Regions from separate parts of the Streptomyces sp. NPDC016677 genome, predicted to be linked through region 2. Evidence: riboswitches for the same ligand, from Rfam matches in the RefSeq annotation. Region 2 holds a riboswitch; the other holds the start of a gene.
What was found. A riboswitch is a leader RNA that binds a small molecule or an ion and turns the genes downstream of it on or off. The one in region 2 is predicted to bind thiamine pyrophosphate.
Positions count from the first base shown of each region.

Region 1 (15,292 bases), on a different contig from region 2:
CTCCGGGCCGGCTGTCGAGTCGGCCCCGGTCAGCCGAAGCTCGCCTTCGCCAGCCAGAACTCCAGCAGTTCCCGGTCGCCCAGCACTTCGAGGTCCGGCGCGTCCAGCGGCAGCCGCCGGTAGAAGAGGTACAGCACGGAGGCCAGCGGCCCGCGCACCGCGGCCGTCGCCTCCTCGTGGCCCCGGCGCCAGGTGACGCCGTCGGGCGTGAGGCCGATCAGCCAGTCGGCGCCGAGCGCGGGGTCGGTGTCGGTGGCGTGCAGCTGGATGGTGCGGCCGGGGGCGCGCAGGTCCTTCGCCGGCCCGTCGGGCAGCGCCCGCTGCACGAACTCCACGATCTCCAGCCACTCGTCGAGCGCGTCGGCGGCCACCTCGGACGCCGGCGCCCCGGGCGCGCGGCCCGCCGCGAGCGCCCCGTCCACGCCGTGCACGATCAGCTCGTGACACATCCGGCGGGCCCAGAACGCGGCGTCGTGCCTCCCCATCCACGACCAGGCGTAGGCGTCCGGCCCGGCCGCCCGCAGCGCGCCGGTCACCGCGGCGGCGGACCGCGCGAACCACTGCGCCAGCGCGGCGGCGTCACCCCGGACCCCGGGCCCCTCGACGCCGGACACCTGGTCCATGGGGACCTCCGCCCGCGCGCGGGTACGGACGGTGTGCTCCGTCCACCACAGGGCCCGGCCGACGTGCAGGACCAGGTCCTCCAGGGTCCACTCCGGACAGGTCGGCACGGTGGCGCCCAGGTCGGCGCCGGCGGTCAGCAGCTCCTCCACCTTCCCCGCCTGACGGGCGATCTCGTCGCAGTAACGGTCGTGTGTGAGCAGTGTCATGCCCTCACCCTACGAGCGGGTGATCACCCGAGTACGACGATTTCCGCCACGTCGAACTCCACCCCGACCCGCTCCCCGATCTCCGGCGCGGCCCGCAGCGCACAGGCCGCCTCCAGCCGGGGCACGCCCTCGGGCCTCCCGGGCCGCGCGGGCTGGAGGTGCACGGCGACATGGGTGCCCTTGAAGGTACGGGCGGCGACCGTGCAGGGCAGCCCCTCACCGGCGGCGACCAGCCGCACACCGGCCGGCCGGACCAGTACCGGACGCGTGCCCTGCGCGCTGCCCTCGGGCACCGGCACCTTGCCCCACGGGGTGTCGGCGGCCCGACCGGCGACGGCCGCCTCGACGACGTTGTCGAAGCCGAGGAACCGGGCGACGAACGCGTCGGCCGGGTGCTGCCACACGTCGAGCGGCGTGCCCTGCTGGGCGATCCGCCCGTCGCGCATGACCACCACCCGGTCGGCCAGCGCGAACGCCTCGCCCTGGTCGTGCGTCACCGCGAGCACCGTCGTGCCCAGTCGGCCGAACAACTCCCGCAATTCCACCACCAGCCGCTCCCGCAGCGACCGGTCGAGCTGGCCGAGCGGCTCGTCCAGCATCAGCAGCCGGGGCCGGGCCGCCAGCGCCCGCGCGAGCGCCACCCGCTGCTGCTCACCGCCGGACAGCGCGGCCACGGACCGGCGTCCGGCCCCCGGCAGCCCGACCAGCTCCAGCAACTCCGCGACCCGCCCCCGCTGTTCGTCACGCGACGCGCCCCGCATCCGGGGCCCGAAGGCGACGTTGCCGGCCACGTCCCGCTGCGGGAAGAGCTGGTGGTCCTGGAACATCAGCCCGACCTCGCGCCGGTGCGCGGGTACGCCCGCCTGGTCCCGCCCGTCGAGCAGTACCCGCCCGGCGTCCAGCGGCTGGAGCCCGGCCACCGCCCGCAGCAGCGTCGACTTGCCGCTGCCGCTGGGCCCGAGCACACACACCACCTCGTGCTCGGCGACCGTCAGACCGACGGCGTCCAGCACGGCCCGCCCGCCGAGACGGACGGTGGCACCCTCAAGGCTCAGCATGCTCAGAACTCCCCGCTCCGGTCGGTGCGCAGCCGCTCAAGGACCAGCAGCGCCACCGCGCACACGATCATCAGAATCGTCGAAAGGGCCATCGCCTGCCCGTAGTTGACGTCCCCCGGCCGTCCCAGCAGCCGTGCCACGGCCACCGGCAGCGTCGGGTTGTCGGGCCGCGCGATGAACACCGTCGCCCCGAACTCCCCCAGCGACACCGCGAACGCGAACCCGGCCGCGACCAGCAGCGCCCGCCGCACCAGCGGCAGGTCCACCTCCCGCCAGACCCGCCAGGGCGACGCCCCGAGCACGGCCGCCGCCTCCCGCAGCCGTCCGTCCACCGCCCGCAGCACCGGCAGCATGGTCCGTACGACGAAGGGCACCCCGACCAGCGCCTGCGCGAGCGGCACCAGCATCCAGGACGAGCGCAGATCCAGCGGCGACTCGTCCAGCGCGATCAGGAACCCGAACCCGACGGTCACCGCCGACACCCCGAGCGGCAGCATCAGCAGCGCGTCGAAGCCGCGCACGAGACGGCCCGCGTCCCGGCGGGCCAGCGCGAAGGCGGCCAGCGAGCCGACGAGCACGGCGACGGCGGTGGCGGCGACGGCGTACTGGAGGGAGTTGCCGACGGCGTCGATCGGCGGGACGAGGAAGGTGCCGCCGTCCTCGTGCGTGAGGGCCCGGTAATAGCCGAAACCCCCGTCCACCGACCGCTGCACCAGCACGGCCAGCGGCAGCAGGATCAGTACGACGACGGTGGCCAGCACCCCGGCCAGCAGCCCCCGCTGCCCGGTGCCGCGCGGCCGGCGCGCGGTGACCGAGGCGTCCACCAGCTTCAGCGCGGTCTCCCGCCGCCGCACCGTCCAGGCGTGCACGGCGAGGATGGCGGCGACCGCGACGAACTGGACCAGCGTCAGCACGGCGGCCGTGGAGAGGTCGAAGAGCTGCGAGGTCTGCCGGTAGATCTCCACCTCCAGGGTGGAGAAGGCGGGCCCGCCGAGGATCTGCACGACACCGAAGGAGGTGAAGGTGAACAGGAACACCATCAGCGCGGCGGCGGCCACGGCGGGCGCCAGCGCCGGCAGGGTGACCCGGCGCCAGGCGCCGAACGGCGACGCGCCCAGCATCCGCGCGGCCTCCTCCTGCCGCGGGTCGAGCTGCGCCCACAGGCCGCCTACGGTGCGGACCACGACGGCGTAGTTGAAGAAGACGTGCGCGAGCAGGATGGCCCACACGGTGGTGTCCAGCCGCACCCCCCACAGGTCGTCGAGCAGCCCGCCGCGCCCGACCAGGGCCAGGAACGCCGTACCGACCACGACCGTCGGCAGCACGAACGGCACCGTCACCACCGCCCGCAGCACCTGCTTGCCCGGGAAGTCCAGCCGGGCGAAGACGTACGCGCCCGGCAGCGCGATCAGCAGGGTGAGCGCCGTGGAGGCCAGCGCCTGCCAGGTGGTGAACCACAGCACGTGGCGTACGTCGGAGGAGGCGACCACCTCGCCGATCCGGGCGAGGTGCCAGCCGGCGTCGTCCTTCAGCCCCCGGCCGACGATCGCGGCGACGGGCCAGGCGAAGAAGACGGCGAAGAACGCGACGGGCACCGCCATCAGGGCGAGCCGCGCCCCGTTCGACCGCCGCCGCACGGCTACTTCAGTACGAGCGAGGTCCACGACTTGACCCAGTCGTCCCGGTGCTCGGCGATCTTCGCCGGGGCCATGGTCTGCGGATCGGCGACGTCCGGCATGTTGTCGGTGTAGACGGCGGGCAGCTCGGCGCCGTCGACGACCGGGTTGACGAACATGTTCAGCGGCATGTCCTCCTGGAACCTCTCGCTGATCAGGAAGTCGATCAGCGCCTTGCCGCCCTCGGGGTTCTTCGCGTTGCCGAGCAGCCCCGCGAACTCGGTCTGCCGGAAGCAGGTGCCGGTCGCCACCCCCGTGGGCGCGGTCTTCGGCCGCGGATCGGCGTAGACCACCTCCACCGGCGGCGACGAGGCGTAGGAGACGACGAGCGGCCGGTCCCCGCCGGCCTTCCTGCCCCCGGCCGACCCGGAGAACTCCTCGTTGTACGCCTGCTCCCAGCCGTCGACCACCTTGACGCCGTTGGCCTTGAGCTTCTTCCAGTACCCCTGCCAGTTGTCGTCCCCGTACGCGGCGGCCGTCCCGAGCAGGAAGCCCAGCCCCGGCGAGGAGGTCCCGGCGTTCTCGGTGACGAGGAGATCCTTGTACGCGGGCTCGGTCAGGTCGGCGAAGGAGGCCGGCGGGTCGATCCCGTGCTCGTTGAAGTACGCCTTGTCGTAGTTGACGCAGATGTCGCCGTAGTCGACGGGCGTGACCCGGTGCTGCTCCCCGTCGAGCCGGTAGGCGTCGTCGATCCGGTCCAGCCCCTTCGCCTCGTACGGCTGGAACAGGCCGTTGTCGAGGGCGCGGGAGAGCAGCGTGTTGTCGACCCCGAAGAGGACGTCGCCCTGCGGGTTGTCCTTGGTCAGGATCGCCTTGTTGACGGCCTGCCCGGCGTCGCCGTCCTCCAGGACCTTCACCCGGTACCCGGACTGCTTCTCGAAGGCGGCGATGACGCTCTTGGACACGGCCCACGAGTCATGGCTGACCAGCGTCACGGTCTTCGCGTCGCCGGACGCCCCCTCGCCGGACGACGACCCGCACGCGGACAGCGTGACCAGACCGAGCCCGACGGCCAGGACCGTGGCCTTCTTGATGGTGGCCCTTTTGGTGATGCTCACTGAATTCCTCCTGGGTGGACCAGGAGAAGACGCGGCCCTGCCCGGAACCCCTCGTCGGGGGTCCCGGGCAGGGCGCAACAGCTCGAGTGATGACCGATCTCCCTACCCAGAATGACCTGGGCCAGGTTCGGAGGGTCTGCGGCCGGTGCCGCACTCTCAGCGCTGTGGCGCTCCCCTGTCGGAATATGAAGATGTGTTTTTCTGATGTCCTACGTCGATCAGGTTACCGCTCGCTCGCGGCGAGCTGGCCGCACGCCCCGTCGATCTCCTGCCCTCGGGTGTCCCTGATGGTCACCGGCACACCGTGGGCCGCGATCGCCTCCACGAACGCCTTCTCGTCCTCGGGCCGCGAGGCGGTCCACTTCGAGCCCGGCGTCGGGTTGAGCGGGATGAGATTGACGTGCACGGGCTTGCCCTTGAGCAGCCGCCCGAGCCGGTCACCCCGCCACGCCTGGTCGTTGATGTCCCGGATCAGCGCGTACTCGATCGACAGCCGGCGCCCGGACCGCGCGGCGTACTCGAACCCGGCGTCCAGCACCTCACGCACCTTCCACCGCGTGTTGACCGGCACGAGGGTGTCGCGCAGCTCGTCGTCGGGGGCGTGCAGCGAGATCGCGAGCCGGCACTTGAAGCCCTCGTCGGCGAACCGGTGGATGGCCGGCACGAGACCGACCGTCGACACGGTGATCCCGCGCTGCGACAGCCCGACCCCGTCCGGCTCCGGGTCGGTGAGCCGCCGGATGGCCCCGACCACGCGGTTGTAGTTGGCCAGCGGCTCGCCCATCCCCATGAACACGATGTTGCTGAGCCGCGCGGGCCCGCCCGGCACCTCTCCGTCCCGCAGCGCCCGCATGCCGTCCACGATCTGGTGCACGATCTCGGCGGTCGACAGGTTCCGGTCCAGCCCCGCCTGCCCGGTCGCGCAGAACGGGCAGTTCATCCCGCACCCCGCCTGCGAGCTGATGCACATGGTCACCCGGTCCGGGTACCGCATGAGCACCGACTCGACGAGCGTCCCGTCGAACAGCCGCCACAGCGTCTTGCGGGTGGTCCCCTCGTCCGTCGACAGATGCCGTACGACGGTCATCAGCTCGGGCAGCAACGCCTCCCGCAGCTTCTCCCGGGCACCGGCGGGGATGTCGGTCCACTGCTCCGGGTCGTGCGCGTACCGCGCGAAGTAGTGCTGCGACAGCTGCTTGGCCCGGAACGCCTTCTCACCGGCCGCGACGACCGCCTCCTTGCGCTCGGCGGGCGTGAGGTCGGCGAGGTGCCGCGGCGGCTTCTTGGCTCCGCGCGGGGCGACGAAAGTGAGTTCTCCGGGCTTAGGCATGGCTGTACCAGTGTCGCAGATCAACTGGCGTGCCCCGCGGCGCGCGGTGGCGCCCCCGAACCGCCGGGCAACTCGTGCAGCGCCGCCGGGAACACCACCCGCCCGACCCCGTCGGCCACCACGGCCGAACCTTCCGGCGCACGTACCGTGGCAAGCGCCCGCCAGGCGGCGAGGGTGAGGCGCGCGAGGTCCGGTATGCGCGGCGCATGGACCGCACCGCGGGAACGGCTCTGCGCGAGATTGCGCGGCTGCCAGTCGCCGGAGGTCCGCCGCCTGCGGCTGTTCAGCGGCGGGGCCGTCGCCACTTGCAGAGCATGCTCCAGCGCCAGCCCGCAGACTTCGGAGCCCATCTTCTCGACCTCCGACCGCTCGGCCGCCGGAGCCGCGGGGAGCAGCAGCGGCCAGCGGATCACCACGACCCTCTCCCACACCTCGGGCGGCACCGTGTTGGCGAGGTGATGACTCTCACCCACGGGAAGGTCACGCAGCCGACGCCCGGCCTCCTGTGTCTGCCCCACATAGCAGAGCCCCGCGCCGGAGGCGAAGACCCCGTAGAGCACCGCGCCGGCGGTGGCGGGGCTGTCCCCGTACTCCTCGGTCAGCAGGGACCCCACGCGGTGGGCGAACCGGTACCGGCGCTCCTGCCACTGCGCCAGCAGTGCGGCATCCGCCAGCAGCGTCGTCAGCGACGACCGCCAGGTGCGGTAGGCGTCCTCGTACGCCCGGCCGTCCGCCGGTCCGTGTCCCAGGAGATCGTCCACACACCGCAGGGTAGGGCAACGGCGACGGGCCCCGTCCTCCAGGAGGTACGGAGCCCGAGCGCGGCGGCGGCGGTGGTCAGCCGCTTCCGACGAAGATCACCAACAGCAGCCAGGCCACCGGCGCCGTGGGCAGCAGCGAGTCCAGGCGGTCCATGATGCCGCCGTGGCCCGGCAGCAGGGTGCCCATGTCCTTGATGCCGAGGTCGCGCTTGATCATCGACTCGCCGAGGTCGCCCAGCGTGGCGCTGACCGCGACGGCCAGGCCCAGCAGCAGGCCCTGCCACCAGGCACCGTCGTCGATCAGGAACTGCACGCACAGCGCGCCCGCGGCCATCGCGAAGGCCACCGCTCCGGCCAGGCCCTCGCGGGTCTTGCCGGGGCTGATGCGCGGCGCGAGCTTCCGCTTACCGAAGCGCCAGCCGACCGCGTAGGCGCCCGTGTCGCTGACGACCGTCAGTATCAGGAAGGTGAGCACCCGCCACGGACCGTCGTCCGCCGTCAGCATCATGGCGACGAACGTGGCCAGGAACGGCACGTAGAACGCCGCGAAGACGCCCGCCGTGACGTCCCGCAGATAGTCCTGCGGTGGCCGCGCCATCCGCCATACGAGGACGGCGAGCGCCGTCAGCGCCATGGCGACCCACGCGCCGTCGGCGCCCCACACATAGCCGGCGATCACCATCGCCGCGCCGCCGGCCGCCAGCGGGACGAGCGGCGCGTGGATGCCCTTGCGCTCGTCCAGCCGCTTGGTCAGCTCCCACAGCCCGACCACGACGGCGACGACGATCACGCCCACGAACACGGCCTTGACGAAGAACAGCGACGCGACGATCACCACACCGAGCCCGAGGGCCACCCCTATCGCCGCGCCCAGGTCGCGCCCCGCGCTCTTCTTCTGCGGTGGGGGCGCCGGCTGCGGTGCGGCGTCCTGCATGGGCTGGGGTTCCTGTCGGATCGGGGGCCCGCCCGGCCGAGCGGCCCCCCGGTCGTCATCCTGGTCTCCGCCGAAGTCGGGTACGTCGGGCACGATGGGCATGGGGCGAGTCTGCTGCGCGTACTGCGCATCGTAGGCGGGACCCGCCGGGGCAGCCCCCTGGACAGGTCCCCGCTCGGACGGCCCCCAGTACCCGGCTTGTGGCGGCGCCCCCCAGGAAGAGTCGTTCATCAGACCTCGAGCAGCTCCGCTTCCTTGTGCTTGAGGAGCTCGTCCACCTGGGCGACGTACTTCGCGGTGGTGTCGTCGAGTTCCTTCTCCGCGCGGCGGCCCTCGTCCTCGCCGACCTCGCCGTCCTTGACCAGCTTGTCGATGGCGTCCTTGGCCTTGCGGCGCACGGAGCGGATGGAGACCTTGGCGTCCTCGCCCTTGCCCCGGGCGACCTTGATGTACTCGCGGCGGCGCTCCTCGGTCAGCTCCGGGAACACCACGCGGATGATGTTGCCGTCGTTGCTCGGGTTGACGCCGAGGTCGGAGTCACGGATCGCCTGCTCGATGTTGCGCAGGGCGGTCTTGTCGAACGGCGTGACCACGGCCATCCGCGGCTCGGGCACGGAGAACGAGGCCAGCTGATTGATCGGCGTCGGCGCGCCGTAGTAGTCGGCCACGATCTTGTTGAACATCGCCGGGTGCGCACGGCCGGTGCGGATCGCGGCGAAGTCCTCCTTGGCGACCACGACGGCCTTCTCCATCTTCTCCTCGGCTTCGAGGAGGCTCTCTTCGATCACCACTTGCTCCTGCGTGTCTTGAGTAGGCCCGGCCGCTGTTCCCCGCGTGGGGCGGCGGCCGGCTGCGTCGCGTCTTCTTCCTGCACGGTTCCCGACCGGCAGGACATTGTCCATCCCCCGGCCAGGGGGTCAGGTACGGCTGTCCTGGTCCCCCACGAGCGTGCCGATCTTCTCACCCTTGACGGCGCGGGCGATATTGCCCTCCTTCAGGAGTTCGAAGACCACGATCGGGAGCTTGTTGTCACGGCAGAGCGTGACCGCCGTGGCGTCGGCGACCTTCAGGTCCCGGGTGATGACCTCGCCGTAGCCGAGGGCGTCGAACTTCACCGCGTCCGGGTTGGTCTTCGGGTCGGAGTCGTACACCCCGTCCACCCCGTTCTTGCCCATGAGCAGCGCCTCGGCGTCGATCTCCAGGGCGCGCTGGGCGGCCGTGGTGTCGGTGGAGAAGTACGGCATGCCCATACCGGCGCCGAAGATGACCACGCGGCCCTTCTCCAGGTGGCGCACGGCGCGCAGCGGGATGTAGGGCTCGGCGACCTGCCCCATGGTGATGGCGGTCTGCACGCGGCAGTCGACGCCCTCCTTCTCCAGGAAGTCCTGGAGGGCGAGGCAGTTCATCACGGTGCCGAGCATGCCCATGTAGTCGGAGCGGGCGCGATCCATGCCGCGCACCTGGAGTTCGGCGCCGCGGAAGAAGTTCCCGCCGCCGATGACGATCGCGATCTGCGCGCCGTCCCGGACGACGGCGGCGATCTCGCGCGCGATGGCGTGCACCACGTCGGGGTCGACGCCCAGGCCCCCGCCGCCGGAGAAGGCCTCCCCGGACAGCTTCAGCAGAAACCGGCCGCTCACTTTGCCGTCGTCGCTCTTCTCGGCCTTGGTGGTGGTCATGGAGATCTCGCCTCTTTACGTGGGTCACACATACGAAGGAGGCCATTGCCGGGGGGTGGGTTCATCCCTGCGCGGCAATGGCCTCCTCGTCAGATCTGCTGTCGTCCGCGACGCGCGGGTGCGCGGACGACTGCTGCCGACCCTACCGGGGCCGGGCGTCCGTCGCGGTGCGGACTCAGATGCCGACCTTGATGCGCGAGAAGCGCTTCAGGGTGACACCGGCCTCGTCCAGGACCTTCTGGACCGACTTCTTGTTGTCCAGCGCGTACGGCTGGCCGAGCAGCGTGGCGTCCTTGAAGAAGCCGTTGAGGCGACCCTCGACGATCTTCGGCAGGGCGGCCTCGGGCTTGCCCTCGGCGCGGGTGGTCTCCTCGGCGATGCGACGCTCGGACTCGACGACCTCGGCCGGCACGTCCTCCTTGGAGAGGTACTTCGGCGCGAACGCGGCGATGTGCTGGGCGACGCCCTTGGCGATCTCGGCGTTCGGCTTGTCCAGCTCGACCAGGACACCGATCTGCGGGGGCAGGTCGGGCATGGTGCGGTGCATGTAGGCGGTGACGTAGCCGTCGGTGAACTGCGCGAAGCGGTCCAGGACGATCTTCTCGCCGAGGTTGGCGTTGGCCTCGTCGACGTACGCCTGCACGGTCTTGCCGGCCTCGATCTCGGAGGCGAGCAGGGCCTCCAGGTCGGCCGGGGAGGTCTTGGCGACGTGCTCGGCGATCGCGGTGGCGACGGCCTGGAACTTGTCGCCCTTGGCGACGAAGTCCGTCTCGCACTTCAGCTCGACGAGGACGCCGGAGGAGTTGTCGTCGGCGATGATCGAGACCACGGCGCCGTTCTCGGCGGAGCGGCCCTCGCGCTTGGCGACGCCCTTCTGGCCCTTGATACGGAGCGCCTCGACGGCCTTCTCGACGCTGCCCTCGGCCTCGTCCAGCGCCTTCTTGCAGTCCATCATGCCGGCGCCCGTGAGCTCACGGAGCTTCTTGACGTCGGCGGCGGTGTAGTTCGCCATGATTCAGGAATCTCTCTCGAAGTCTGAAGATCTACGGGCCGAAACGGCGGGGGCTTCGTGGGCCCCCGCCGTCCAGAACCCGAAGGGTGTGAGGGGTCAGGCCTGCTCGGCGTCCGCGGCGGGGGCCTCGGCGGCCGGAGCCTCGGCGGCCGGGGCCTCCTCGGCGGCGGGGGCCTCGGCGGCCTCGGCGGGCTTCTCGGCCTCGGCCGGAGCCTCGTCCGCCTTCTTCTCGCCCTCGAGCAGGTCGCGCTCCCACTCGGCCAGCGGCTCGCCCGCGGCCTTCTCGCCCTTGCCCTCGGTGGCGACACCGGAGCGGGCGATGAGGCCCTCGGCGACCGCGTCGGCGATCACACGGGTGAGCAGCGTGACGGAGCGGATCGCGTCGTCGTTGCCGGGGATCTTGTAGTCGACCTCGTCGGGGTCGCAGTTGGTGTCGAGGATGGCGACGACCGGGATGTTGAGCTTCCGGGCCTCACCGACCGCGATGTGCTCCTTCTTGGTGTCCACGATCCAGACGGCGCTGGGGACCTTGGACATCTCGCGGATACCGCCGAGGGTCTTCTCCAGCTTGGCCTTCTCGCGCGAGAGCACGAGAAGCTCCTTCTTGGTCAGACCGGACGCGGCGACGTCCTCGAAGTCGATCTGCTCAAGCTCCTTGAGGCGCTGCAGACGCTTGTAGACGGTCGAGAAGTTGGTGAGCATGCCGCCCAGCCAGCGCTGGTTGACGTAGGGCATGCCGACGCGGGTGGCCTGCTCGGCGATGGCCTCCTGCGCCTGCTTCTTCGTGCCGACGAACATGACCGTGCCGCCGTGGGCGACGGTCTCCTTGACGAACTCGTAGGCGCGGTCGATGTACGACAGCGACTGGAGCAGGTCGATGATGTAGATGCCGTTGCGCTCGGTGAAGATGAAGCGCTTCATCTTCGGGTTCCAGCGACGGGTCTGGTGACCGAAGTGGACGCCGCTTTCCAGCAGCTCCCGCATCGTGACGACGGCCATGGCCGTATCTCCTTGATTTTCTCGGTTGTGCCGCGGATGCCGGACGGCTCCCGCGCCTGACGCCCGATACGCGCCGTGCCACAGAGGACCGAGGGGCGCTGACACGAGGGCTGGTGCTGTCTCGTGCCGGGGCGTGCGAAGTCGACCCGGTCACCCGGGTCGCCACCAGAAGTGTACGGGACCCGGGAGGCACCGGGTGACGCCGCTGTCCACAACCGGCGAGTAGTCCACAGCTCCGGGCGGGGGACGGACCCTTCGGGGGACGGTTCCCGCATGCGAGTGAGGCGATGGATGCGTGCGTGGGTGTGGTCACTGGCGGTGCCGGCCCTGTTCCTCGCGGGGCTCCCGGCGAAGGGCGCCGCGCCGGTGTCCGCGGTGCCGGGCGCGGTGTCCGACCCGGTGGTCCCGGCCGTCGCGCGGAACTGGCCGACCGGCGGGCGGCCCGCCGTCCTGCGGGGCTGGTCACCTCCGGCGACGCCGTACGGGCCGGGCCACCGCGGGGTGGACCTGGCGGCCGCGCCCGGGGCGGCGGTACGGGCGGTGGCGGCGGGCCGGGTGACGTTCGCCGGCCGGGTGGCGGGCCGGGGCGTGGTCTCGGTCGAGCTGGCGGGCACCGGTGAGCCGCCGCTGCGTACGACGTACGAGCCGGTACGGGCCTCGGTGGAGAAGGGTGACGTGGTGGCGGCCGGCGACCCGGTCGGCACGGTGGAGGCGCCGGGCGCCCACTGTCCGGCCGGCTGCCTGCACTGGGGCCTGCGCGCCGGCGACACCTACCTGAATCCGCTGTCCCTGCTGCCGCCGTGGCTGCTCGACGGCGGCCCGTCCCGGCTGCTGCCGGTACTGGGCGTGCCTCCACCGTGACCGGTGTGACCGGTGCCGGTCCGGGGAGCCGCGGGGGCTCGGAGTCGCGGGGGGGGGCGTCAGGGGTCCGTGCGGCGGGCCCTGCGTTCGGCGGCGGCGTGCCACCAGCCGGGCGGGGACGGCCCCACGGCCTCGGCAGAGGGCTGGTCGGGATGGAGCCCGAGGCGCCGCAGGGCGTCGGCGCGCACCTGTACGCCGAACCAGCCGTGCCAGTGCCCGTCCGGGCCGGGCCCGCAGGCCAGGTCCCAGCGGATCTCGTCCGGACCCCATGGCGACCAGTCGATCCCGCGCTCACGCAGTCAGGCGCGCACGGCCGCCCTCGGGGAGAGGCAGCCCGGCACGTTCTCGTAGGCCGCCACGGTGATCCATTCACTGCCGGGTGTGTCCATGGCGTCCATGGTGGCGGAGGACGGCGCGGGTGTCATCGGCGTTCGCCGGAGGGCGGGGAGCGGCGACAGAGGGACGGTGGGCCCCGTTCGAGTGGGCTGACCGTCCAGGACAGCTCCCGGTCCCGGCCCGGGGCCGGCTCAGCGGGGCGGCCCGGCCCGGCGGGTCAGCCCCGTACGCCCCGCAGCACCATCGACACCGCCGCGTCCGTGATCACCGTCGGGTCCTCCGCCGCGCCCAGCTCGATCCGGCGCACCGCCGCGTCGACCACGCCCTGGAGCAGCATCGCCGCCAGCCGCGGCTCCGCGTGGCCCATGTCGCCGAGCGCCTCGACGATCATCGCGACCAGTCCGCCGTGCGCCGCCCGGATCTTCTCCCGGGCCCCGGCGTCCAGCTCGCTGGCCGAGATCGCGACCACGGCCCGGTGCCGCCGGTCACCGACCAGTTCCAGTTGCTTGCGCACATACGCCTCGACCTTGGCCTCCGGCCGGTCGGCGGCGGCCATCGCGGCCTCCACCTCGGCCGCCCAGACGGGGAAGTCGACCGCGCACAGCTCCTCCACGACCGCGGCCCGCGACCGGAAGTACTCGTACACGGACGACCGCGCGAGGCCCGTCCGCTCGGCGAGGGCGGGAAAGGTCAGCGCCTCCGTCCCGCCCTCGGACAGCAGGGAGCGTGCCGCGTCCAGCAGGGCGGCACGCTGCATCGACCGGTGCTCGGCCACAGAGGCCGCTCGAATCCTTGGCACGTCGACCACTTTACGGACGCACCGCCCCGGACGGGAGACGCCGCCCCCGTCCAGCCGATCGGCGATCCACCCGGTCCCGCCGCACAGGCCGGGTCAGCGCCCGAATCCGGCCAGCTTCGCGCGCAGTTGCAGAACCGACTTGGTGTGGATCTGGCTGACCCGGCTCTCGGTGACCCCCAGCACATTGCCGATCTCGGCGAGCGTGAGCCCTTCGTAGTAGTAGAGCGTGACGACGGTCTTCTCCCGCTCCGGGAGCGTGTTGATCGCCCGCGCCAGGAACCTCCGCAGCTCGCGGTCCTCGGCCACCTCCACCGGATTGTCGGCGGCGGTGTCCTCCAGCGTGTCCATGAGGCTGAGCCGGTCCCCGCCCTCACCGCCGGCGTGCAGCAGTTCCTCCAGCGCCACCACGTTGGCCAGCGACAACTGGCTGAAGACCGCGTGCAGTTCCTCGACCGCGATGCCCATCTCGTCGGCCACCTCCCCTTCGGAAGGGGTCCGCCGCAGCCGCGCCTCCAGCGTGGCGTAGGCCCGCTCCACGCTCCGGGCCTTCTGCCGCACCGACCGCGGGATCCAGTCCAGCGCCCGCAGCTCGTCGATCATCGCGCCCCGGATCCGGGTGATCGCGTACGTCTCGAACTTGATCTCCCGGTCGAGGTCGAACTTCTCGATCGCGTCGATCAGCCCGAACACCCCGGACGACACGAAGTCCGCCTGCTCGACGTTGGGCGGCAGACCCACGCTGACCCGGCCCGCCACGTACTTCACCAGGGGTGAGTAGTGCAGGATCAGCTGCTCCCGCAGCCGTTCGTCCCCCGTCGTCTTGTACGACCGCCACAGCTCGTCGAGCGTCGAGGGGGCGGGCGGCCGCACGCTGCCACCGTCGCGGGCGGCTGGGGGGACCGCCGCCCGTCCGGGCCCGGAGGTGTGCTGGGGCATTCGTCGCCTTGTGCCGTTCTGCCGTGTTCTGGTGCCGTCTGTGGACTGTCGGTCCGCCGTCTGGATGGTGCCTGTCCGCGTGAGGATCTGTGTGAGGGTCTGTGTGAGGGCCTTCGTGAGCGTAGCGTGACTGAGCCATCGCGGTGCGCGAAGAGGGGGCTCCGGAGGGTACGCAGATACGTTCCGCTCGACGCTCTCCCGATGCATCGCGATCGCGCAGCGTGATCACTCGAATACTTCAACTGCGGGAATTCCCAAGGGCGTAGGGGTTCCCCCGGACGGCCGAACACGCTCGGTCAGCACGGGTCGCGAGCGGCGCGGGCGGAGATCATCGCCTGGCGTGTCAACTTCCAGCCGTCGTCGTGTCGTTCGACGTAACCGAGTGCTCGAAGCTCGTACAGTCTCGCGATCGCGTCGTCCTGCGAGGTCTGGGCGCGGCGCGCGATCCCGGCCGGTGACGCGGTTCCGCGCGCCGGGAGCGCCGCCAGTACCTGCCGGGCGCCGGGTTCGAGCAGATCGGTGGGGAGCACCGGGCCGCGCCGGTCCGGTGCCAGCTCACCCATGTCACCGACCAGCTCGACGATCTCGGCGGCGTCGGTGACGAGGACGGCGTCGCCGCGCAGCAGTTCGTGGACGCCGGCGGAGAGGGCGCTGGTGGCCGGTCCCGGAACCCCTATCGTGTGCCGGCCCAGGCGTCGGGCGGCCCGTGCGGTGACGAGGGAGCCGCTGCGGTGGGCGGCCTCGACGACGACCGTGCCGCGGGTCAGCGCGGCGATCACCCGGTTGCGCAGGATGAACCTGCTCGGCGTCGGATGCTCTCCGGGCGGCAGTTCCCCGGCCACCAGCCCCTGTTCCGCGATCCTTCTGATCAGCTCGGCGTGGCCGCGCGGGTAGGGCCGGTCGACCCCGCAGGCGAGGACGGCGACGGTGGCGCCGCCGGCCCCGAGGGCACCCCGGTGGGCGGCGCCGTCCACGCCGTAGGCCCCGCCGGATACCACCACCCAGCCGCGCTCGGCGAGGTCG
Region 1 is NZ_JBVHEO010000008.1:120,302-135,593, forward strand. It holds gene ACZ3IG_RS22255 (maleylpyruvate isomerase N-terminal domain-containing protein) at 30-830, opposite strand; gene ACZ3IG_RS22260 (ABC transporter ATP-binding protein) at 854-1,888, opposite strand; gene ACZ3IG_RS22265 (ABC transporter permease) at 1,891-3,489, opposite strand; gene ACZ3IG_RS22270 (thiamine ABC transporter substrate-binding protein) at 3,528-4,622, opposite strand; TPP riboswitch at 4,704-4,809, opposite strand; gene rlmN (dual-specificity RNA methyltransferase RlmN) at 4,846-5,952, opposite strand; gene ACZ3IG_RS22280 (hypothetical protein) at 5,973-6,713, opposite strand; gene ACZ3IG_RS22285 (phosphatidate cytidylyltransferase) at 6,790-7,878, opposite strand; gene frr (ribosome recycling factor) at 7,878-8,435, opposite strand; gene pyrH (UMP kinase) at 8,565-9,326, opposite strand; gene tsf (translation elongation factor Ts) at 9,502-10,338, opposite strand; gene rpsB (30S ribosomal protein S2) at 10,435-11,337, opposite strand; gene ACZ3IG_RS22310 (peptidoglycan DD-metalloendopeptidase family protein) at 11,629-12,198, shown strand; gene ACZ3IG_RS22315 (hypothetical protein) at 12,258-12,482, opposite strand; gene ACZ3IG_RS22320 (TetR/AcrR family transcriptional regulator) at 12,752-13,309, opposite strand; gene whiG (RNA polymerase sigma factor WhiG) at 13,427-14,269, opposite strand; gene dprA (DNA-processing protein DprA) at 14,566-15,292, opposite strand, start outside.
Region 1: linked by a shared signal. The riboswitch ahead of ACZ3IG_RS22270 (thiamine ABC transporter substrate-binding protein) and the one ahead of thiO (glycine oxidase ThiO) in region 2 are both predicted to bind thiamine pyrophosphate.

Region 2 (15,292 bases):
GGCGGGGGCGGCGGGTCCAGTCTGCTGGTGCGGTCGTAGCCGTCCGCGGCAGGCGCCTCCTCCTCGTTCACCGGCAGCGGACGGATCATGGTCAGCGCGCGCGGGATCACGCTCGTACGGTCGTCCGCGTTGTCGTGCGCGCCGGACAGCGCCTGCGGCGGTACGGCGTCCAGCTGGCCGGCGGTGAGCGCCGCGCGCGCCTCGCGGGCCCGCGCGAGCAGCGCCACCGCGTCGTGCGGGCGGATCTCGGGGTTGCGCGCGGTCGCCGCGGCGACCAGGTCGTCCAGCTCGTACGCCAAGTCCGGCACGGCGGCGGACGGCGGCGGCACGTCCTCGTTGAGGTGCTGGTAGAGCACCTGGGCGGGGGAGTCCCCGTGGTGCGGCTTGGCGCCGGTCAGCATCTCGTACAGGACCACACCGCACGCGTAGACGTCGACGCGCGGGTCGGCGGTGCCGTGCTCGATCTGCTCGGGCGCCAGGTAGGAGACGGTGCCCAGGACGGCGCCGGTGGTGCTGGTGACCGTGTTGACGGCGCGGACCAGGCCGAAGTCGGCGACCTTGACCCGGCCGTCGTCCCCGATCAGCACGTTCTCCGGCTTCATGTCGCGGTGCACGAACCCCGCGCGGTGCGCTGCGCCTAGCGCGGCCAGGATCGGCTCCAGGATGTCCAGGGCGGCCCGGGGCCGCAGCGCCCCGCGCTCGCGCAGCACGTCCCGCAGGGTGCAGCCGGAGACGTACTCCATCGCCAGGTAGACGTAGCCCCCGTCGGTGCCCTGGTCGAAGACCTGGACGACGTTGGGGTGGGCGAGCCGGGCGACCGACTTGGCCTCGCGGATGAACCGCTCGACGAACGTGCCATCGGCCGCCAGCGTCGGGTGCATCACCTTCAGCGCGAGCACACGGTCCAGGCGGGTGTCCACGGCCCGGTAGACCGTGGCCATCCCGCCGACCGCGATCCGCGCGTCTACGCGGTACCGGCCGTCGAGCCGCTGCCCGACCAGAGGGTCCTGAAGGGTCGTGTCCACGCAGGTGAGTGTACGAGCCGTCGCCGACAGACGGCTGTGTACGACCGCCGCCCGGGCGCTCCCGCGACCGACCTGTGACGCACCCCACGCGGCGGCCGGCCGGTCGCCGGCCGCCTCCCGGCTCAGAACGCGGGCCGCTCCGGGTCCAGGGCTGCCATGCCGGACGTCGGGGAGGAGGCCTCGGCGAAGTGCCGGCGCGGGATGCGTCCCGCCCGCCGGGCCAGCCGGCCGGCCTCCACCGCGTGCCGCATCGCCTCCGCCATGAGGACCGGCTCCTGCGCCCGGGTCACCGCCGAGGCGAGCATCACACCCGCGCAGCCCAGCTCCATCGCCAGCGCCGCGTCCGACGCCGTACCGGCCCCGGCGTCCAGGATCACCGGCACGCGCGCCTGCTCGACGATCAGCTGGAAGTTGTGCGGGTTGCGGATGCCGAGCCCGGAACCGATCGGCGAGCCCAGCGGCATGACCGCCGCGCAGCCGACGTCCTCCAGCTTGCGCGCCAGCACCGGGTCGTCGTTGGTGTACGGCAGCACCGTGAAGCCGTCGTCGACCAGGGTCTCGGCCGCGTCCAGCAGCTCGACCGGGTCCGGCAGCAGGGTGCGCTCGTCGGCGATGACCTCCAGCTTGACCAGGTCGGTGCCGAGGGCCTCGCGCGCCAGGCGGGCGGTCAGCACGGCCTCCCCGGCGGTGAAGCAGCCCGCCGTGTTGGGCAGCACTCGGATGCCGAGCTTCTCCAGCACCGACAGCACGGACCCGTGCACGGACGGGTCCACGCGCCGCATGGCGACCGTCGTCAGCTCGGTCCCGGACGCCACCAGGGAGCGCTCCAGCACGTCGAGGCTGGGCGCCCCGCCGGTGCCCATGATCAGGCGGGACGTGAAGGACGTACCGCCGAGGACGAAGGGATCGTCGGCCATGGTGCTCAGCCTCCTTGCACGGCGGTGAGGACTTCGACGCGGTCGCCGTCGGACAGCGCGGTGTCCGACCACCGCGCGCGCGGGACGACGGTTTCGTTGAGGGCGGCGGCCACCCCGGACGGCGCCTCGGTGAGGGTCCGTACGAGGGTGTCGAGCGCCGTTCCGGGGGACACCTGGCGTGGCTCCCCGTTGACCGAGATGCTGATGCTCATGCGGGCTGCTCCGTGGGTGCGGGGGCGGTCGCGGAGGCGGGTGCCTGGACGGGTGCCTGGACGGGGGCCTGGGTGGCTGCCCGGGTGGGTGCCTTGGAGGGTGCCTGGAAGGGCGCCTGGAAGGGTGCCTGGGTGGTGCCGAACCGGCCGGGGGTGAAGGGGCGGGCCTCCTCGGGCAGCTCGCCGGTGGTCAGGACGTGCGCCATGACGTCGCCGGTGACCGGTGTGAGCAGCACGCCGTTGCGGAAGTGTCCGGTGGCCAGCAGCAGGCCGTCCAGGGCGGTCGGGCCGAGCAGCGGCGCGTTGTCCGGGGAGCCGGGGCGCAGTCCGGCGAGGGTCTCCGTCAGGGGCAGTTCGGTGATGCCCGGGACCAGCTCGTGGGCGTCGCGCAGCAGCTCGTAGACGCCGCCGGCGGTGACGGTCGTGTCCCAGCCCAGCTCCTCGCTGGTGGCGCCGACGACGAGTTCGCCGCTCTCGCGGGGCACCAGGTAGAGCGGGTTGCCGCGGACCACCGCGCGGAGGGTGCGGTGGAGCAGGGGCGGCCGTCCCGGCGGCATCGTGAGCCGCAGCACCTGGCCCTTCACGGGCCGCACCGGCGGCAGCACGTCCTCCGGTACGCCCGCCAGACGGCCGCTGAGGCTGCCCGCGGCCAGGACGACCTGCCCGGCCGCCAGGGCGGTGCCGTCGGCCGTCACGAGGCCCGTGACGCGGTCCTGGACGACGGTCAGCCGCTCGGCCGTGGTCCGGTGGAAGCGCACGCCCGCCCGTGCGCAGGCGGTCAGCAGCGCCGCGGCCAGCCGCCGGGGGTCGATCTGGTGGTCGCCGTCCACCCGCAGCCCCCCGCGCACGCCCGGCGCGAGCATCGGCTCCAGGCGCCGGCAGTCGCGCCCCGACAGCCACTCGGACTCCAGCCCCGACTGCCGCTGGAAGGCGTGCAGCTCCCGCAGGTGCGCCCGGTCGTCGGAGTCCAGCGCGACGGCCAGGGTGCCGCAGCGGCGGTAGCCGAGGTCGTGCCCGGTGGCCTCGGACAGCTCGGCGGCGAAGGCGGGGTAGCGGCGGACCGAGGCGAGGTTCAGGGCGAGCAGGGTCTGCTCGCCGTAGTGCAGCTCGGTGACGGCGGCCAGCATCCCGGCCGCCACCCGGGCGGCCCCGCCGCCCGGCGCCGGGTCCACCACCGCCGTGACCAGCCCGCGCTGCGCGGCCCGCCACGCGGTGACCAGGCCGATGATCCCGCCCCCCACGATCAGGACGTCGGGTGCGTCGGACGCCTCGGACACGGGTGATGTGGGTGACGCGGGTGACATGGGTGACATAGGCGTCCAGCCCCTCCCTTCGCCGGCATGACCCGGATCAGGTTCGTACGGTCGGAGGCCGCCAGCCTCCCTCTCAGCCCGGTGCGTCCGGGCTCCCGCGAGTGCCTTACGTTGGCCACCCTAACGGTTCGATGTCCGCCTCTGTAAGGGAGTGTCCGCCGGTGGCACGTTCGCTCGACGGTCTCGTGTTCGCCCCGGTCGCCGACCAGGCACCCGGCCAGGTCGGCACCCGTACCCGCTTCGCCTACCACGAGCGGGACGGCGCCGTCTGGGCCGAGTACGCCGGCGGCGATGTGGTCCGCGGGCACCTGGTGGGGACGCGCGAGGGGGACCGGCTCGACTTCCGGTACGTGCAGCTCAGGACGGACGGCTCCACGGCCGGCGGGCACTGCGTGTCGCACGTCGTCGGCCTGCCGGACGGGCGGGTGCGGCTGGAGGAGAGCTGGGAGTGGGAGTCGGCGGAGGGCAGCGGCACCAGCGTGGTGGAACAGGTCCGGTGACGGGGCGGGCAGGTGCGGCAGGTGCGGCAGGTGCGCGGCAGGTGTGCAGCAGGTCACTGAACGTGCCCCCTGACCGACAGTGAGTCAGGTGTCTAAGGTGATCGGGTGAGCGAGCAGACGCAGGAGCGAGGCGGCTCCGCGCGGCGCGTGGTCGTCGTGGGCGCGGGCATGGCCGGCGTGCAGACGGCGGTCGCCCTGCGCGAACAGGGCTTCACCGGCACCGTCACACTGATCGGCGCCGAACCGCACCAGCCGTACGACCGGCCCCCGCTGTCCAAGGCCGTCCTGCTGGGCACCGCCGAGGGCTCCGCCTTCGACGTCGACTTCGAGGCGCTCGGCATCGAGCTGCGGCTCGGGCGGGAGGCGCTCGGCGTCCGCCCCGGCGAGCACCTGCTGGACACCTCCGCGGGGCCGGTGCCGTACGACTCCCTGGTCCTCGCGACCGGCGCCGAGCCGCTGCGGCTGCCCGGCGCCGAGGGCGTGGCCGGCGTCCATCTGCTGCGCACCCTGGACGACGCCGAGCGGCTGCGCCCGGTGCTCGCCCGGCAGCACGACATCGTGGTCGTCGGCGCGGGCTGGATCGGCGCGGAGTTCGCCACCGCCGCGCGGGAGGCCGGGTGCGCGGTGACCGTCGTGGAGGCCGCCGGCCGGCCGCTCGCCGGGGCGCTGCCCGCCGAGGTCGCCGCCCCGATGGCCGGCTGGTACGCCGACGCGGGCGCGGTCCTGCGCACCCACGCGCGCGTGGAGCGCGTCGAACCGGGCGCCGTGGTCCTCGACGACGGCACGCGCGTGCCCGCCGGCGCGGTCGTCGTCGGCATCGGCGCCCGGCCCGCCACCGCCTGGCTGGCCGGTTCCGGGATCGTCCTCGGCCCCCACGGCGAGGTCCTGGCCGACGACCGCCTGCGCACCTCCGCCCCCGACGTCCACGCCGTGGGCGACTGCGCCTCCTTCCCCTCCGGCCGGTACGGGGAGCGGCTGCTCGTGCACCACTGGGACAACGCCCTCCAGGGGCCGCGCACGGTGGCCGCCGACATCATCGGTGCCGCCACCGGGGAGCCGCCGCCGGTGTACGACCCGGTGCCGTACTTCTGGTCCGAGCAGTTCGGCCGCTTCGTCCAGTACGCCGGGCACCACCCGGCCGGCGACACCCTGGTCTGGCGCGGCGACCCGGCCGGGCCCGCCTGGACCGTCTGCTGGCTGCGCGCGGACCGCCTCGTCGCGCTGCTGGCGGTGGGCCGGCCCCGGGACCTGGCCCAGGGCCGCCGGCTGATCGAGTCGGGCGCGGCGCTGGACGCGCGGCTCCTCGCGGACCCGGCCAGGCCGCTGAAGTCGGCGGTGGCGTGACGGGGGAGCGGGGTCCCGGAGCCAGGGATCACGGGGTGCGCTCCCGGCGCGTCCGCGCTGGTCGGAGGGGTCCGGCTTCCGCGTGTCAGTGGCAGATGGCAGGCTTGAGGGGTGACCGAGATTGACGCAAAGATCGATGCTCTCGTCCCTGCCTGGCTCACCCTTCCCGACATCGCCGAGATGCTCGACGTCGAGGTGACCCGGGTGCGGCAGCTGGTCAAGGACGGCCAGCTCATCGCCGTACGCCGCGGTGAGAACCGCGCGCTGCACGTCCCCGCGGCCTTCATCGACGGCGACAAGGTCGTCAAGGGCCTGTCCGGGACGCTGACGCTGCTGCGGGACGACGGCTTCACGGACGAGGAGATGCTGGAGTGGCTCTTCACGCCGGACGACAGCCTGCCCGGTACGCCGGCGCAGGCCCTCAGTGAGAACCGCGGCACGGAGGTGAAGCGCCGCGCCCAGGCGCTGGCGGTCTGACCTGCCCGCCGGCCCCCTCCGGCGTGCGGGCCGCGCCCCGCACGCCGTCGGGCGGGGCCGGCCCCGCTTGCCCGGCCCCGCCCGAACGGGGCCGCTCTCCATCCATCACCCACACGGGGGACGCACCACCCATGCCCGGAACCGCCGCCACCGCCGCCCGCGCCCGCCTCGCCGACGCCCGCCTCTACCTCTGCACGGACGCCCGCAAGCGCCAGGGCGACCTGCCGGAGTTCCTGGACGCGGTGCTGGCCGGCGGCGTCGACATCGTGCAGCTGCGGGACAAGGGCATGGAGGCCGCGGAGGAACTGGAGCACCTCTCCGTGTTCGCCGAGGCCTGCGCCCGGCACGGCAAGCTCCTCGCGGTCAACGACCGGGCGGACGTCGCCCACGCCGCCCGCGCCGACGTACTCCACCTCGGCCAGGGCGACCTCCCGGTGCCCGCCGCCCGCGCGATCCTCGGAGACGACGTCCTCGTCGGCCGCTCCACCCACGCCGAGTCAGAGGCCGCCGCCGCTGCCGCGCAGGGCGGCGTGGACTACTTCTGCACCGGCCCCTGCTGGCCCACCCCCACCAAGCCCGGCCGCCACGCCCCCGGCCTGGACCTGGTCCGGTACGCCGCCTCCCTCCGCACCGACCGCCCCTGGTTCGCCATCGGCGGCATCGATCTGGGCAACCTGGACCAGGTCCTCGACGCGGGCGCCCGCCGGGCCGTCGTGGTCCGCGCGCTCACCGAGGCCGACGACCCGGGCGCGGCGGCGGCCGAGTTCGCCAAGCGGCTCAGGAGCGCCGCCGATGTCCAAGGGATGGACAAGTAGCCGACAATACGGACAATTCTTCGACTCCGGTTGGGTGACCGGGGACCCCTGGTTAACCTGCCGGTATGGCCCTCGGAACGGCATCGACCAGGACTGATCACGCGCGCACCGTTCGCGACATGCTCGCGACCGGAAAGACGACGTACTCGTTCGAGTTCTGGGCGCCCAAGACGGAGAAGGGCGAGCGCAACCTCTGGAACGCGCTCCGCAGGGTCGAGGCGGTGGCCCCCAGCTTCGTCTCCGTGACCTACGGCGCGGGCGGCTCCACCCGGGCCGGCACCGTGCGGGCGACCGAGCGGATCGCCTCCGACACCACGCTCACCCCGGTCGCGCACCTCACCGCCGTCAACCACTCCGTCGCCGAACTGCGCAACATCATCGGGCAGTACGCCGACGCCGGCATCCGTAACATCCTCGCCGTGCGCGGCGACCCGCCCGGCGACCCGATGGGCGACTGGGTGCCGCACCCCCAGGGCCTGACCTACGCCGCCGAACTCGTCGAACTCATCAAGGAGTCGGGCGACTTCTGCGTGGGCGTGGCCGCCTTCCCGGAGATGCACCCGCGCTCCGCCGACTGGGACGAGGACGTGACGCGCTTCGTCGACAAGTGCCGGGCCGGCGCCGACTACGCGATCACGCAGATGTTCTTCCACCCCGAGTCCTATCTGAGACTGCGTGACAAGGTCGTCGCGGCGGGCTGCGAGACCCCCGTCATCCCCGAGGTCATGCCGGTGACCAGCGTGAAGATGCTGGAGAGGCTGCCGCAGCTCAGCAACGCCTCGTTCCCCGATGATCTGAAAGAACGGATCCTCACAGCAAAGGACGATCCGACCGCTGTACGCTCCATTGGCATCGAGTTCGCCACGGAGTTCTGCGCGCGGCTACTGGCCGAAGGTGTGCCCGGGTTGCACTTCATCACGCTCAACAACTCCACGGCGACGCTGGAAATCTACGAGAACCTGGGCCTGCACCGCTCACCGCGGGCCTAGACCGGCCGCACGTACATACGACACACTGCGTAGCGGTCACTGGGAGAGGGGCGTACATGGGCTGGGCGGTCCTCTACATCGCGTTCGGCATCGTCGCGTTGTGGCTGCTCGGTGAGGTGCTGCTGCAGTACAAGGCGCGCCTGCGCTGGCGGCTGCTGGCCTTCGCCGGGTTCCTCGGTGTGGTGCTCGGCGTGCTGATCCCGTCGGTCGTCGTCATCGCGCTCGGCGCGATCGCCTTCGCGACCGGCCAGACCTACGTCACCCTGTCGTTCCGCCGCGGCTTCGCGGAGGGGTGGGCTGTCCAGGCCCCGGCGGGCCTCGTCGGCAGCAAGCGCCGCCGCCCCGAACCGGACCGGCCCGAACCGGAGTTGCGGGTCCCGGGCCCGGAGGCGGCCGAGCCGGGCCCCGGCGGCGAGCACCCGCCCGCCGGCCCCGACGGCGCCTCCTCCCTCCAGGACACCGCCGCGTACGGCTACGGGCGCGACGACCAGGACGACGTTTTCGCCTCCGGGCGCCCCACCGACACCCCGGCCGAGGGAACCCCCGTCTACCAGCCGCTGCCGATGCCCGACGACACCGGCACCTACGGCACCTACGACACGGCGGGCTACGGCGGCCAGGACCAGCAGCAAGCCCCTGCCGCGCAGACCGCGGACGGCTCCTACTCCTACGACTACTCCGGCTACGGCCAGCAGCAGTCCTACGGCTACGACGCCACCGGCCAGGAGCAGTACGCCGCCTATTCCGACCCGTACATCGGCACCCACACCTACGGCGGCACCGGGTACGACACCGGCTACGACACCGGGCAGCAGCAGGGGTACGCCCCGCAGGGTTACGGGCAGCAGGAGCAGTACGGCACCGGCGGCTACGGCGGCGAGACCCCGGCCGGCGGGGTGTGGGTCCCGCAGCAGCGCAGCACCGACGACGCGTACGGCGGCGACCTCCCGCCGGAGCAGCCCTATCCCTACCAGGGGGACGGGCAGCACGGGTCACACGGGCAGCCGCAGGGCGGCCAGGGGTACGACGAACAGCAGTACCGGTACTGACCGGCCCCCCCCGGCACCTCCCCGGCGGCCCGGACGGCGCGGCCCGCCTCACTGCGAGCCGCGGAACTCTGGTCCCTCCACGATCAGCCCCGCGACCAGCGCGCCCGACATCCCCGAGTGCGGCAGCCCGCCGCCCGGATGCGACCAGCCGCCCACGGTGAACAGGCCGCCCACGCGCGTGGTGTTCGACGGGTGCAGCAGACGTCCGCCGGCCGCGGCCAGGGCCGGCGCCGGAACCGCTCCGCCCTCGGCGCCGGTCGCCTCCGCGACGTCCGCCGGGGTGTGCGTCTCGTGCCAGAGCAGGCGGTCGCGCAGACCGGGGACCGCGCGCTCGGCGACGGCCATCAACCGCTCCGCCCGGCCGCCGTGATCCGCCCCGTCCGCCGCCGGTACCACCGCCGTGAGGACGGCCGCCTCGTGCTCCGCGTCCGGTGTCAGTGCCGGGTCGTCCGGCCGCAGCACCGTCACCGTCGGCCGCGCGGTCATGCCGGGGGCGTCGCCGAACAGGGCGGCCAACTCGGCGTCCCGGTCCGGCGCGTGCACCACCGTGCGGTGCGCGACGCCCTCGGGCCGGCCGCCGCGCAGCGCCAGCAGCACCGTCAGCCGGCTCGCCCCGCCCCGCCGCGCCGGGACCTCGCCGGCCTCGCGTATCCCCGCGCCCCCGGTGAGACGGTCCAGCACGCCGGGTGCGACACCGGCGACCACGAAGTCGGCCTCCGCCACCGTGCCGTCCGCCAGCTCCACGCCCGCCGCCCGGCCGTCCTTCTCGGTGACCGCCGCGACCTCGGTGTCGAAACGGAACTCCACCCTGCGGGCCAGGCACCGCTCGTACACCGCCCGCGCCAGCTCGCGCAGACCGCCGCGGACGTACCAGACGCCGAAGGCGTGCTCCATGTACGGCAGCACCGCGGCGCTCGCCGGAGCCGTACGGGGATCAAGGCCGTGGGCCAGGGCGTGGCTCTCCAGGAGCGCGGTCAGCCGGGGGTCGCGCAGCTCCCACGCGCCGACCTCGGCGAGCGTGCCGGCCCGGCGGGTGCGCAGCAGCCGCTTGTGCGGGACGGCCGGGTAGGGCTCGCGCTCGCCCAGCACCCGCCAGTCGGGCCACAGCGGCTCTTCCAGCAGCGGCCGGCGCGTCCGGTCCCAGGCCTCGCGGGCCCGCACCAGGAAGTCGCCCCAGCGCTGACCGGCGCCCGCACCGAGACCCTCGTCCAGCGCGCCGACGACGCCCGCGCGTGAGGCGTTGGGCAGCGCCACCTCGGTGCCGTCCGCGAAGACGTGCCGGGACGACGGATCGACCTGCACCGTCTCGACGCACTGCTCCAGCGGCTCCTTGCCGGTCTTGACGAACAGGTCCCGCCAGACCGCGGGCAGCGGCAGCAGACCGGGACCGGTGTCGAAGGAGAAACCGTCCCGCTCGAACCGGCGCACCGCCCCGCCGTACGTCCCGGTGCGCTCGTACACCGTCACCCGGTGGCCCGCGACGGCCAGCCGGGCCGACGCCGCCAGCGCGCCCATCCCGGCGCCGATCACCGCAATCCGTGCCATGCCAGGGACTTTATCCGCCACCGCTGACAACGCCGTCGGGAGGGCCCTGACCTGCGGTCTTCCGCAAAGCGCCGGGCCGGGGGAGTACCGGAGCGGACGCGGTGCGCACCAGACGGGGACGGGATGGCGTGGGCAGGGGCGCGCAGGGCTGAGTATCCGTACCTAGGCGGACAGTTGAGTACCCGCACGGATGGGGGCCGACCTGCGAAAACGAGAGAGTGGGGGCACGGAGAGGGGCACGGCCGCGGCACCGGCGACACGGGGCGCCGGAGCGGTGGCCGGGCCCACGATCCGCTCCTTCCGCCGGCCGAGACCGGCGGGAGCGAGGCACGGGGGAACCCGGAGGACGGCCGTACGGGGGAACGTGAGGCGGTCCGACGGGGGAACGTACGGGGGAAGTACGGGGGAGCAACAGGGAGCGCCGGTCCGGCGGTGGCCCGCGGGGGACGCGGCCACAACGGACCGGCGCTCTCCCGTGTGCCCGTCCGCCCGCCCCGGGCCGGTCACCGCGACGTGCCCGCACCACTCGTCGCCAGCTCATGCGCCAGCTCATGCGCCAACGCCTGCGCGAACTCCTGATCGAGGCAAAAGTCCAGGTCGGAACGGATTGTCAGTGCCATACCCCACGATGGGTACTCACGGCACCCGTGCCGTCACACAGACGACAGGAGGTTCGTCATGGCCAACTCCTCCGCGGCCGCCGCCCGCCGGCGCCGCGCCACCGGCCCTGCCCCCTCACTGACCGGCCCGGCGAGCGACGTGCACCCCGTGCTGCGCCGGGCCACGGCCCCGCCCGCCGCCCTCGACCTCCTCGCCCAGGCCCACGCCGGACTGGACGAGGCCGCCGTCCTCGAAACCCCCAACGAACGGTACGCGCGGGCCCACCTCGCCGCCCTGCGCACCGCGGCCGCCGTGCTCGCGGCCCGGGGCCGCCCGGAACCCACGGCCAGGGCCCGGGCCCGGATCCGCAGCGCCTGGGAGGTGCTGCCCGAGATCGCGCCCGAGCTGACCGAGTGGAGCGCGTTGTTCGCCTCGGGGGCCCGGCGCCGGGCCCGGGCCGAGGCGGGCATCAAAGGCGCGGCGAGCAGCCGGGACGCCGACGACCTCATACGCGACGTGGCGATGTTCCTGCGCCTGGTGGAGCGGATGCTGGTCCTCCAGCCGGTCCTCCCGCAGCCCCGTGCCGACGGCGACCGGCCGGAGAGCGGCGAGCCCCCCGGCCCGGGCGATCCCCGGGACGGCGCTCCGGGGCCCCCGGGGCGCGGCCTGCCGGACGCGGGGTGACCGCCAGCTCCTTCTCCCCGGATGCCGGGCCGTTCGTGCCCGGTGGCAGGTGGCATCACCGGAGTGACCGGGCAGGGCGGAGGAGGCCATGAGGAGGCAATAGGGTGGGAGACGCCTGAAGTCTCCCCCCTTCCCCACCGGGCGGAGGGGAGGCAGCCCGTTCGCTCCGCCGCGCAGAGGCGGTGCCGCGCCGAGGAGTCAACTGCCGTGTCGGACCCGTCGCGCCCCCGCGCCTCCCTCCGTACCGCCGTGGTCTGGGAGGTTCTCAGGGACGCCCTCGACCGCCGCGTCAAGGCCACGGGGCGGCCGGTGCTGGACGTCCTCGACACCGGGGGCGGCAGCGGCAACTTCGCCGTGCCCCTGGCCCGCCTCGGTCACCACGTCACCGTCGTCGACCCCAGCCCCAACGCCCTGTTCGCCCTGGAGCGCCGGGCCGCCGAGGAGGGCGTCGACGACCGGGTGCGGGGCGTCCAGGGCGACGCTCACGGCCTCTTCGACGTGGCCGAGCGCGGCGGGTACGACGCGGTGCTCTGCCACGGCGTCCTGGAGTACGTCGACGACCCGGCCGAGGGCGTCCGCAACGCGGTGGCGGCCCTGCGGCCCGAGGGCGTCCTCAGCCTGCTCGCCGCCGGCCTGGGCGGCGCGGTCCTCGCCCGCGCCCTCGCCGGGCACTTCACCGAGGCCCGCCAGGCCCTCGGCGACCCGGACGGCCGCTGGGGCGCCGGCGACCCCGTCCCGCGCCGCTTCACCGCCGAGCAGCTCACCGCCCTGGTAGAGAGCGCGGGCCTGACCGTCGGCGCCGTCCACGGGGTGCGGGTCTTCGCCGACCTCGTCCCCGGCGTCCTGGTGGACACCGAGCCCGGGGCCCTGGACGCGCTGCTGAAGCTGGAGGCCGCCGCGGCCGAACTGCCGGCCTTCCACTCCGTGGCCACCCAGCTCCATGTGCTCGGCGAGACCCGGGGGACCCAGGGGACCGACGTGACCTGAGGGTCTGAGCCACCTGGCGGGATATGGCCCTGATCAGCTACTTGCGTGCACATGGAGTACGCCACAGGCCCCCCGAACGGGGGCCCGGCGCCGTATGATCGAGGGAGACCGCCCGGCATGACGGGCCGGCCGCTGGGGAATGGAAATCTAGCGGGCCGGGACGTCCATGGCGGAAACCGGTTGGCCAATTGGCGTAGAGGGGCGGGTTTCACGGGGGCGATTCCCTGCCTATCCTGAAGGGACCCCCCGGGTCGCCCCGGCGACTGCACGATGAGGAGGACGCCGTGCCGCTCTCGGAGCACGAGCAGCGCATGCTCGAGCAGATGGAGCGAGCGCTGTACGCCGAAGATCCCAAGTTCGCGACAGCGCTTGAGGGAAGCGGGCTGCGTACGTACACCCGGCGACGGGTCTACCAGGCGGTCGCGGGCTTTCTCGTAGGTATCGCACTCCTCATGGCCGGAATGGTCGCCAAGCAGGTCTGGCTCAGCGTGGTGGGCTTCCTCGTCATGCTGGGCTGCGCGGTCCTCGCGGTGACCGGATGGCGCAAGGCCCCCAAGCCGGGCGAGCAGCCCGCCGCCGGAGCCGCGCCCCAGGCACGCCGCCAGGGGCGGCAGAAGCGCTCGATGATGGACCGTATCGAGGAGCGCTGGCAGCGCCGCCGCGACGAGCAGGGCGGGCACTGACCGTGCTGACCGGACGGCGCTGACCGGACCGAGCTGACCGGGTCACGGTCCGTACGGCATGAGTGACGACGTGAGTGAGGGGCGGCCACCGACCGGTGGCCGCCCCTCACTCGTTCTTCGTCCGTGCTCAGCTCTCCGCCCCTCGGCCCCTCGGCCGGCGCGGGGCGGGACGGGCCGACGCCACGCGGTGCGCCACACGGTGCTTGAGTGCCGCCCAGCGGGCCGACGCCGCCCAGACCACCCGTACGGCCGAGCGCGGCGCGAAGCGGGCGCGCAGCCGCATTCCCCGGCCGGCCGTGGCCCCCAGCCCGGCCGCCGCCCGGTACACGTCCTCCGTCAGTCCCGTGACCGGACGCGGGCGGGGAGCGTAGAGGACCTGCTCCACGGCGTCCGCCACCCGGTGCACGGCCGCGGCGGCCGTCGGATCGAGCCGCCCCAGCCGCACGACCCGGGCCGCGGCCTTGCGCGGGGTCTGCGACTCGTCCGGCGCGATGCCGTAGTCCCACGCCGTGTCCGTCAGCTCCTGCCAGGCCGCCAGGGTGCGGGCCGCCGCGTCCGCCGCGCCGCGGCCGTGCGCCCCGAGCCGCAGTGCCCGCCGGCGGGCCCGCCACAGCATCGGGAAGAGCGGGATCACCAGGACCAGCAGCACGCCCAGCGCCCAGGCCAGCCGGACGTACCACTTCGGGCCGTCGTCGCCGGCGGCGAGCGCGGCCTGCGGGGACTCGCTCGCGCAGGCGTCCAGCTTCTTGTCCTGGGCCGTGCAGCTCTCGCTCACCGACGCCGAGGCGGACGGCGCCTCCGAGACCTCCTGGGACGGGCGGGCGGCGTCCGGCAGCGTGGTGCCCGGCGAGTCCGGCACGGTGTACGACGGTATCGAGCCGCGGTTCGGGGTCGGCTCGAAGCGGGTCCAGCCGACGCCCTCGAAGTACAGCTCCGGCCAGGCGTGCGCGTCCCGCAGGCCCACCGACACCGTCCCGTCCGCCTGCGGGGACCCCGGGGCGAAACCGACCGCGACCCGGGCCGGTATGCCCAGGGAACGGGCCATCGCCGCCATGGCGAACGAGAAGTGCACGCAGAAGCCCTGCTTGTCCCGCAGGAAGCGGGCGATCGCCTGGGAGCCGCTGCCGACCTGCACCCGGGTGTCGTACTCGAAACCACCGGTGACCGCGAAGTACTCCTGGAGCCTCACGGCCTGGTCATAGGCGTCGGTGGCGCCCGCGGTGACCTCCCGGGCGGTCCGCGACACGACCGCCGGCAGCGAGTCGGGCAGCTCGGTGAACTCGCGTTCCATCGCCGCCGAGGGCTCCGGCGCGGCGGCCAGCTGCTCCGCCGTCGGCCGCACCTCCAGGCTCTTGACGTCGTACGTCAGACCGCGGGTGTTCTGGCCGTGGTCGCCGACCAGGGTCATGCCGACCGGTTCGTACCGCCAGGCGCCGCTGACCAGCACGCCGCTCGGCGGGTACGGCATCGGCAGCCAGTCCTGGGCGTACCAGTCGGCCGCCGAGATCGTGGTCCGCGTCTCCCTGCGCTCGACCTCGGGGCCGAGGCCGGGGGGCGTGGGGAAGGCGCCGTCCGGGACGGAGGTGATCTGCCGCTTGGACGGCTTCCAGGTGGTGCCGTCGAAGTCGTCCAGGGAGACGATCCGCAGATAGAGGTCGGAGATGTCGCTCGACTCGGTGCGGACGGAGAGGACCTGGCGGTTCTCGTCCACGTTCAGGCTGTCGCGCAGGGACACCAGCGGGTTCACCGCGGAGATGGTGCCGCCGCCCCCGTCGCCGGAGCCCACGCCCGCGCCGGTGCCGTCCAGCAGGCCGCCGCTCATCGCGGGCAGCCCGAGCGGCACCACCAGGGCGACGCCCAGCGCGACCACGCCGATCCGCCGGCCGGTGCGGACCGGGGCGAGGGCACGGGCCGGCCCGGCGCCCGGGGCGCGGGGGGCACCGCCGAAGACCCGGCCCCACTGGGCGAGCCGCTCGCGGCCCTCGGCCAGCAGCAGCATCAGATAGCCGGCCGCCGCGACCAGGAACCACAGCCAGTCGGTGCCGCCGTCCGACAGCCCCGCGGCCACCGAGTACAGCGCCAGCAGGGGCAGACCCGCCGGAGCCGCGCCGCGGAAGGTCACCGCGAGGGTGTCCACCAGCAGGCCGATCAC
Region 2 is NZ_JBVHEO010000001.1:995,439-1,010,730, forward strand. It holds gene pknB (Stk1 family PASTA domain-containing Ser/Thr kinase) at 1-1,025, opposite strand, end outside; gene ACZ3IG_RS04390 (thiazole synthase) at 1,148-1,942, opposite strand; gene thiS (sulfur carrier protein ThiS) at 1,948-2,148, opposite strand; gene thiO (glycine oxidase ThiO) at 2,151-3,458, opposite strand; TPP riboswitch at 3,465-3,576, opposite strand; gene ACZ3IG_RS04405 (avidin-fold protein) at 3,629-3,967, shown strand; gene ACZ3IG_RS04410 (NAD(P)/FAD-dependent oxidoreductase) at 4,073-5,311, shown strand; gene ACZ3IG_RS04415 (Rv2175c family DNA-binding protein) at 5,423-5,788, shown strand; gene thiE (thiamine phosphate synthase) at 5,920-6,603, shown strand; gene metF (methylenetetrahydrofolate reductase [NAD(P)H]) at 6,669-7,592, shown strand; gene ACZ3IG_RS04430 (SCO2102 family sporulation regulator) at 7,649-8,641, shown strand; gene ACZ3IG_RS04435 (phytoene desaturase family protein) at 8,690-10,186, opposite strand; gene ACZ3IG_RS04440 (SAV_6107 family HEPN domain-containing protein) at 10,865-11,470, shown strand; gene ACZ3IG_RS04445 (methyltransferase) at 11,678-12,457, shown strand; gene ACZ3IG_RS04450 (spore wall synthesis complex protein) at 12,742-13,140, shown strand; gene ACZ3IG_RS04455 (transglutaminase TgpA family protein) at 13,268-15,292, opposite strand, start outside.